Regions from separate parts of the Tessaracoccus lacteus genome, predicted to be linked through region 1. Evidence: predicted binding sites of a transcription regulator. Region 1 holds the regulator's gene; the other holds the start of a gene.

Evidence for each region. The regulator LexA, encoded in region 1, represses DNA repair genes until DNA is damaged. The targets are predictions, from matches to a motif close to TCGAACANNTGTTCGA.
Region 2: QH948_RS05755 (HNH endonuclease signature motif containing protein) is a predicted target of LexA. The motif match lies at 1,978-1,993, and genes of this name have one in related genera.

Annotation. Positions count from the first base shown of each region.
Region 1 covers NZ_CP123967.1:1,818,857-1,823,199, forward strand. The annotation lists gene QH948_RS08400 (vitamin B12-dependent ribonucleotide reductase) at 1-502, opposite strand, end outside; gene nrdR (transcriptional regulator NrdR) at 556-1,065, opposite strand; gene QH948_RS08410 (hypothetical protein) at 1,216-1,557, opposite strand; gene lexA (transcriptional repressor LexA) at 1,768-2,532, shown strand; gene QH948_RS08420 (ATP-dependent DNA helicase) at 2,536-4,343, opposite strand, start outside.
Region 2 covers NZ_CP123967.1:1,280,888-1,285,230, reverse strand. The annotation lists gene QH948_RS05770 (Cof-type HAD-IIB family hydrolase) at 1-191, opposite strand, end outside; gene recO (DNA repair protein RecO) at 202-921, opposite strand; gene QH948_RS05760 (isoprenyl transferase) at 943-1,716, shown strand; gene QH948_RS05755 (HNH endonuclease signature motif containing protein) at 2,026-3,426, shown strand; gene QH948_RS05750 (DEAD/DEAH box helicase) at 4,038-4,343, opposite strand, start outside.

The sequences.
Region 1 (4,343 bases):
AGTCCATTGAGTCGTCGACCGACAGGATGAAGCAGGCGCTCACCTGCTGCGGGGCGGGCGTGCCGACGTTGAACCAGACCGGGGAGTTGAACGAGAAGTACTGGTTGAGCAGCATCCACGTGAGCTCGTGCTCGAAGATCTCCGCGTCTGCGTCGGTGCCGAAGTACCCGTACTCGACGCCCGCCTTCGTGTAGGTCTGCACGACGCGGTCGATCAGCGTCTTCAGCGAGTCCTCGCGCTGCTCGGTGCCCAGCGCACCGCGGAAGTACTTGGTCGTGACTATCGTGGAGGCGTTGACGCTCCAGAAGGACGGGAACTCCACGCCCTTCTGCTCGAAGACCGTCTCACCGGTCTTCCAGTTCGTCTGCACCACGTCGCGGCGCTCCCACTCCACCTCGTCGTAGGGGTGCACCCCCTTCGTGGTGAAGACGCGCGAGATCGTGAGCCCCGTGGACCCGTTGTCGGACTTGCGGCGGTTGGAGCGCGCTGCGGTCGCGGTCATGATGTACCCCTTGGTGTCGAAACTCGTTGATCTGTTGCTGGTTGGGCAGGCGCTCAGCTGATGAGCGGGTCCTGCGCGAGCGCGGGAGGCGTGGCCTCCCGCCGCGGCTGGGCCTCGTCCTGGCCGAGCCGGATGGCGTCGATCTCGCGCTGGAAGTCGTCGACCGACTCGTAGTTGCGGTAGACGCTGGCGAAGCGGAGATAGGCGACGGCATCGAGTTCCTCGAGCGGACCGAGGATGGCCACCCCGATGCTCTCGGCCGGGATCTCGGCCTGCCCGGAGGCCCTCAGCGACTCCTCCACCCGCTGCGCGAGAGAGGCGAGCTGGGCCGCCGACACCGGCCTGCCCTTGCACGCCTTCGACACGCCGCCGATGACCTTGTCCCTGCTGAACGGCTCGACGACCCCCGACCGCTTGACGACCGTCAGCACGATCTGCTCGACCGTGGTGAACTTACGCTCGCACGCGGGGCACATCCGCCGCCGACGGATGGCCGAGCCATCCTCGGTGGCACGGGAGTCCGACACCTTGGTGTCGGCGTGCCGGCAGAACGGGCAGTGCATGTGCGGTCCAGTCGTCGTAGGTCACGGGCGAGCACACTTGACGAAATAACACAAGTTATGGTGTCAAAGCGCGTCACAGCCACTAGATGTTGTGATCCTACGCCGACGCGGGCGCCGGGACAACCGCCGACACGCCGCGCGCACCCTCGGTCAAGGCTGCGTGACGTGCGCCCAGGCGGGGTCTCCGGCGACGTACCCGGTGACCGGATCAGACTGGGCCATGGCGATGAACGAGGACGCCGAGGCGGCCACGCCGGCAATGGCCAGCACGCCGACGGCGGCCACCTTGATCTTCAGCCACAGGGTCGACGGGACGGGCACCTCGACACGGGCCGCAACACAGGAGGACACGGAGCCGACGCGACCGGGGGCGATGGGGCGCGGCGCGTGGGCGCGGGGCAGGCGGAGGTCGGGCCGGCCGGCAGGGGTGACGACGCGGCGACGGTCACCGGTGCCGACAACCGTGAACGAGGTGGTGGTCGAAGCGGTCATGGGACCTCTCCCTTCGTGAAGCCTAGAACGTTTGTTCGAATCACACTATAGCCCGCCGAAGGCCACATTGGAACAGTCGTTCGAAGTTTCTTCTCCGGCGTGTCGCGGGTGCGACACGGATCACTCAAACAGGGCCGACCGACAGTTTCTGATCCGACGACACGGCGCGTCTTATCGAACACCTGTTCCGAGCGGCGCTAGCATCTGTACATGGCTGACACGAACCCCCGCCGAGGACGCCCGACCAACGCCCAGCTGAGGACGCAGCTCGGAGACATCTCCGAGCTCCCAGACGGCCCGGAGAACCGACACGGGCTGACCATGCGCCAGGTCGCGATCCTGCGCGTCATCCGCGAATCCATCGAGGCCGTCGGCTACCCGCCGAGCATCCGCGAGATCGCCAAGCGCGCGGGCATGGCGTCGACCTCGTCCGTCAGCCACCAGCTGAAGGTCCTCGAGGACAAGGGCTTCCTGCGTCGCGACCCCAACCGCCCCCGCGCGATGGTGGTGAAGCTGCCCGACGACGAGGCAGGCGTCGAGGCGCCCGGCCCGGGGCTGGGAGCGGCCCTGACGCCGGAGCAGTCCTACGACTCGACGGCCCCGTCGGTCCCCACGCCGCTGGTCGGCCGCATCGCCGCCGGCGGGCCGATCCTCGCCGAGCAGGAGATCGAGGATGTCTTCGCGCTGCCGAAGCAGCTGGTCGGTGAGGGCACGATCTTCATGCTCGAGGTGCGGGGCGACTCGATGATCGACGCCGCGATCTGCGACGGGGACTGGGTCGTGGTGCGCCAGCAGAGCGATGCGGTCAACGGCGACATCGTCGCGGCCCTTCTCGACGACGAGGCCACCGTCAAGACGTTCCAGCGCAAAGACGGGCACGTGTGGCTGCTGCCGCACAACCCCGACTACTCCCCCATCGACGGCACGCACGCCAGCATCATGGGCAAGGTCGTCGCCGTCATGCGCCGACTCTGAGCGCTACTCCTCGCCGCGGAGCCTGCGCAGAGCCTGGACGGCGACGTCGCCGTCGGTGGTCAGCCAGAAGTCGGGCAGGGACGACTTCAGAAACGACCCGTAGCGCTTGGTGACCAGCCGCGGATCCAACACCGCGACGACGCCCCGGTCTGTCGAGCGTCGGATCAGGCGGCCTGCGCCCTGCGCGAGCAGCAGGGCGGCGTGCGTCGCGGCGACCGACATGAAGCCGTTGCCGCCCGCGTCGTCGACCGCCCTCTTCCTGGCCTGCATCAGCGGGTCGTCGGGGCGAGGGAACGGGATCTTGTCGATGATGACGAGCTGGCAGGTCTCCCCCGGCACGTCGACCCCCTGCCACAGGGACATGGTGCCGAACAGGCTCGTGTCCTGCTCCGCCGCGAAGCGCGCGGTCAGCTCCGAGAGCTGCGCGTCGCCCTGGCACAGGATCGTCAGGTCCGGCAGCTCAAGGCGGCACCACTCGGCGGCCTGCTCGGCCGCACGCCGCGACGCGAACAGCCCGAGCGTGCGCCCGCCGGCGGCCCACATGAGCTGGGCGATCTCCCGCAGCGTCTCCTCCCGCAGCCCGTCGCGGCCGGGCTCGGGGCCCTTCTTCGCGACGTACAGGATGCCCTGGCGCCGGTAGTCGAACGGCGAGCCGACGTCCAGACCCCGCCAGGCGAGCGGGTCGGGCGCCTCGGCCCCGGCCGCCACGCGGTCCGCGGCCCTCAGTCCGACGCTCGCGGCAGCGGGCTCGAAGGACCCGCCCAGCGACAGGGTGGCGGACGTCAGCACCGTCGGCGTCTCGGCGAACACCTGCTCACGCAGGAGCCCGGCGACGTTCAGCGGCGCGACATACGCGGCGGCCCCCACGATCTCGGAGTGGGAGACCCACACGACGTCCACGTCGGCCAGCTTGGCGATGCGTTCGGCGACGTCGAAGACCTCCTGGGCTGCGGAGGCGGCCTGCTGCCGGTCGGGGTCGGGGGCACTCTTGTCGCCGTCGCCCTTCCCGAGCGCGCTGACAACCCTGCGGGCGACGTCGCGCAGCGCCTCGGCGGCGCGCACAAGCGGCGCGGACGTGGCCGTCACCCGGCCGGCCTCCGACTCGTCGAGGGCCTCGCGGACGTCGTCGGCCTGGGTCAGGAAGTCGGCGCCGAGGTCGTCGTCGAGCCAGGTCAGGCAGCGGCGCGCCGTCCGCTCGACCAGGCCGGGCGTCAGCTCGTCGGTGGCGGCCGTGGTGATGCGGCTGACGAGCTCGTGCGCCTCGTCGACGATCAGCGCGGCGTGCTCGGGCAGCACGGTGCCGCCGTGCATGGCGTTGATCGCGAGCAGCGCGTGGTTGGTGATGACGAGGCTGGCGTCCCGGGCCTGCTCGCGGGAACGTTCGACGAAGCACTCGTTGCCGAAGGGGCAGCTGGCCACTCCCAGACATTCGCGGGTCGGGATCGAGACCTGTGCCCAGCCCCTGGCCGTGTGGGACGGGGCGTCGTCGCGGTCGGCGAGCCCCTCTCGCTGGGCCTCCTCCTCGACCCATTCGCGCAGGGCGAGCACCTCGGCGCCGAACCGTCCGACGTCGTCGCCCTTGCCGGCGGCCGCGGCCTCGACCAGGGACTCGGCACCGAGCAGCGAGTCCTGCTCGAGCGGGCCACCGCCGCGCACCTTGTAGAGGCACGCGTAGTTGGTGCGGCCCTTGAGGATGGCGGCCTTCGGCCTCTTCCCCGTGACGGCCTCGGCGGCGTCGAGAGCCGTGGGGATGTCCTTGGTGGCGAGCTGCGCCTGCAGCGCCAGCGTCGCGGTGGCGACCACGACGCGGT
Region 2 (4,343 bases), 540 kb from region 1:
CTGCCGACGCACGGCCCCATGAGCGCGGTGCCCTGCACGATGGCGCCGATGGAGTAGGGCTGCCTGCCCGAGATCGCCAGCACCCGGATGCCCGCGTCGCGCGCCGCCTGGAAGGCTCGGCGGGTCCGCGTGGAGAGCGTGTGGTCGCTGCGGATGAGGGTCCCGTCGACGTCGGTGGCAATGAGGCGCATGGCCTCAACCCTAACGTTCGAAGAACGGGAGCGACCGGAGCGCCCTCTCCAGGTGCCAGGTGGAGTAGGCCACGACCATCCCGTCGACGCGCTGTTGCGTGGCGCGGTCGGCGGCGGTCACCGCGGCCCAGTCACCGGCGAGCAGCGCCCCGAGGTACGCGGAGTCCCCCGGGTACAGCTGGGCGGAGCCGGGGGTCCGGCACGCCGTGCATACCGCACCACCGCCCTGCGGGGAGAACCAGCGGACGTCCACGTCTCCGCAGCCCGCGCAGGCCTCCGTCGCGAGGGCATAGCCGGCGATGGCAAGTGCCCTCAGGAGATAGGAGTCGACGATGAGCGGCGCAGGCCGGTCCTCGGCGTCGAGTGCCAGCAGCGCACCGAGGAGGAGACGGTACTGCTGCAGGGAGGGGACTCCCTCCTCCGAGACGAGTCGCTCGGCCGTCTCGACGAGTACCTGGGCCGCCGTGAATCTCGAGTAGTCGGCGCCGAGGCTGCTGCTGTGCAGCGACACGGCCTGCGTCACGATGTCCAGGCCGTGTCCCTGGGCGAACTGGATGTCGATGTGCTGGAACGGCTCGAGCCGGCCACCGAACTTCGACGAGGTTCGCCGGACCCCCTTCGCGACGGCGTGCACCTTGCCGTGGGCGCGTGTCAGCAGAATGATGACGCGGTCAGCCTCACCGAACTGGTGAGTCCGCAGCACCACGGCTTCGTCACGGTAGGTGGGCACCGGAGAATTGTAGGCCGCTAGATTTGGAGCGTGCCTGAGCCTCGCCGTCGCCCCACGCCTCACCCCAGTGGCGCCACCCCGCCCGACCTGCCGAAGAAGGCGCTGCCCCGACACGTCGCGATCGTGATGGACGGCAACGGCCGCTGGGCGAAGCAGCGCGGCCTGAAGCGCACGGAGGGTCACGCGATGGGCGAGGCCTCGCTCCTCGACGTCGTCCACGGGGCCATCGAGCAGGGCATCCCGTACCTCTCGGCCTACGCCTTTTCGACGGAGAACTGGAAGCGGTCGCCGGAGGAGGTGCGCTGGCTGATGGGCTTCAACCGGGACGTGATCCACCGTCGTCGCGACGAGCTCAACGACCTCGGCGTCCGGATCCGCTGGGCCGGGCGCCGCCCGAGGCTGTGGGGGTCGGTGATCAGGGAGCTCGAGGTCGCCGAGGAGATGAGCCGGGACAACACCACGCTGACGCTGCAATTCTGCGTGAACTACGGCGGCCGGGCGGAGATCGTCGACGCGGCCCGCGAGATCGCCCGCCTGGCGAAGGCCGGCAAGCTCGACCCCGACAGGCTGACCGAGGACCGCTTCGCGAAGTTCCTCGACGAGCCGGAGATCCCCGACGTCGATCTGTTCCTCCGCAGCTCCGGTGAGCAGCGCACGTCGAACTTCCTGCTGTGGCAGTCGGCCTACGCGGAGTTCATCTTCCTCGACCGTCTATGGCCGGACTTCGACCGCCGCGACCTCTGGGCGGCCGTGGAGCAGTATGTGTCGCGCGAGCGCCGCTTCGGCACCGCCTGACCGCCCTCGTTCACCACCCGTCCCCTCCCGGCCGCTTCTGAGAATCGGGCAGTGCCCGGTTCTCCCCGGTCTCGTCACGAGAAACGCACACCGCCCCTCCGTGGCACCCCTTCAGCGCCCGGACGCTTCCTCAGCTCGGTTGCTTCCTTCCCCCAGCGCACCCCCGGCCGGTGCCGAAAATCGGGCATTGCCCGCTTCTCCCCGGTCCCGTCACGAAAAACGACCAACACCCCGCACGAGGTTTCACCCTCAGCGAACACGTCGAACATGCGAACGATTTCTGTCGGTGCCGATCTCTACCGTGAAGACATGGAACCCACGACCAGACTCACCACCGACGCGGCACTGACCGCAATCCGTGCCGCGCTGGCCGCCATCGACCACCCCCAACGCACCCACATCAGCCACCACGAACGCCTCACCCTCCTCCAGACCGCCCGCCGCGCCCAGGGACAACTCGCCGGCCTCGTGGCCATGCTCACCGGCGAAGCAGAAGCCAACCACTCAGCCGAAGCCGTCACCGGAACCCAACTCCCCACCCTGCTCGGCCAGCAGGAACACCTCGATGTCCGCGACACCCTCCGCACCGTCACCCAGGCCCGCGACATCGCCCACCACAACGACGTCGCCCGCCGCGTCATCGACGGCAACCTCTCACCCCAGCACGCCCAGGCCATCCGCCGCACCCTCGACACACTCCCCCACACCCTCAACACCCAGCAGCGCGAAAGAGCGCGAGAGTTCCTCATCGCGAAGGCCGCGAATCAGACTCCGGGCCGCCTGACCGCCTCCACCGACGACGTGCTGGCCGCCGTCGCACCCGACCTGGTCCCCACCGCCGAGGAACGCGACACCCGACTCGCCCGGCAACGCGCCGACGCTCTGGCCCGCCGCTCCTTCACCTGGGGCGAAGACACCACCCATCCCGGCTCCTGGTACTTCAAAGGCTCCCTCCCCACCCTCGAGGCCGAGCAGGTCATCCGGGCCATCACCATCCAGGTCAACCACGCCAAACGCGCCCAACGACGCCAGCACCGCCGACACGACACACCCCGCTGGGACCAACGCCAGGCCGACGCCCTCACCACCCTCACGACCGCGGCAGCACCGCCAGCCGATCCCCCACAGCCGAAGCCGCCAACCCTTCGACAGGCTCAGGGCGTTTCGACAAGCTCAACGAACCGCGGATCTGAAGGCTCCGACGCGAGCAACAGCCCGGACCCATACACACCCGCGACGCTTATCGTGACCATCGACTACACCGAACTCGCCACCCAACTCCACGCCTCCGGCCAGCTCCCCTCCGGAGCCCGCCTCCCAGCCAAAGAACTACGTCGGCTGGCCTGCGACGCCCAGATCATCCCCATCGTCCTGGGCGCGCAGTCCGAAATCCTCGACGTCGGCCGCGCACACCGCTTCGTCACCCCCGCCATCCGCCACGCCCTCAACCTCCGCGACAACGGCTGCATCTTCCCCGGCTGCCACGCCACCGCCCTCGAATGCGACGCCCACCACATCACCCCATGGTGGGCAGGCGGCAGCACATCCCTGACCAACCTCGCACTGCTCTGCCCCTACCACCACCCCAAAGTCGAACCCACCCACACCGGCCCCGCCGCCGGCACCACCTCCCCCGACGGCTGGCACATCACCCTCAACCCCCACACCGGCAGACCCACACTCGGCCGAGAACCCCCAGACACCAGCTGACCCAGCGACGCGCCCCGACACACCCCCACTCCGGAGAACGGACGACGCAGGGCCGCCCGGTTCGGGCCCTGGATGCCGCACGCACCCACCTGGAAGCGCCCGGCGCCAGGCAGCGCCGCGCCGAGACGGGCCGAGCGACTCCACGCACGCTGCCAAGCGTCGGGACGGCGCGTGGCCTCTCGGACTGCGGGCATCGGGCGGCGTCCGAGCGCAGCACATCGTGCGGCGCACAGCAGCGGGCGGCGTCGGGACGCAAGGCATCGCGCGGCGCACAGCAGCGGGCAACGGGCGGCGTCCGGACGCAAGGCATCGTGCGGCGCACAGCAGCGGGCATCGGACGGTGCGGGACGCCCGACGCAGGACCCGGCTGGACGCGCTGCCCAGGCACGGTCAGCGCAGGGCGGGTGGACAGCCAAGCAACGACTGTCGCCAGCCCCGACACCTCGGGCTCCCGCCACCCTGACCGCCGGCTGGCTGCTGGCTGCCATTGTCGCGGCCAGCCGTCCGGATCGACAGAGGTGTGGAGGCGCTGACCCGACGGCACGCCCACGGCCAGCACCGGCCCAGGCCCTGACGGCTACCGGGTCGACTGCGAAGGTGTGGGTCTGCTGTCAGCCGTCGAGGCGGCCGAAGGACGTGGTCCGGACGACAGCCGAGCCGGCAGCGTCACTCGCGGCGAGGTCGATGTCGGCGGTGATGCGCCAGTCGTGGTTACCCGCTGGGTCGTCGATGATCTGCGTCGCGGTCCAGACCTTCGGAGCCTTCGCCAGCGAGAAGAGCCCGGGACTGCGGGCGCCGCCGTCGATGCCGATGTCGTCGTGCTCGTCCCAGTAGTCGGCGAGCGCGTCGTCCCAGGCCTCGGCGTCGAACGGGACCTCCAGCGGCGGTTCGACGAGCTGGGCCGCGGACTCCTCCAG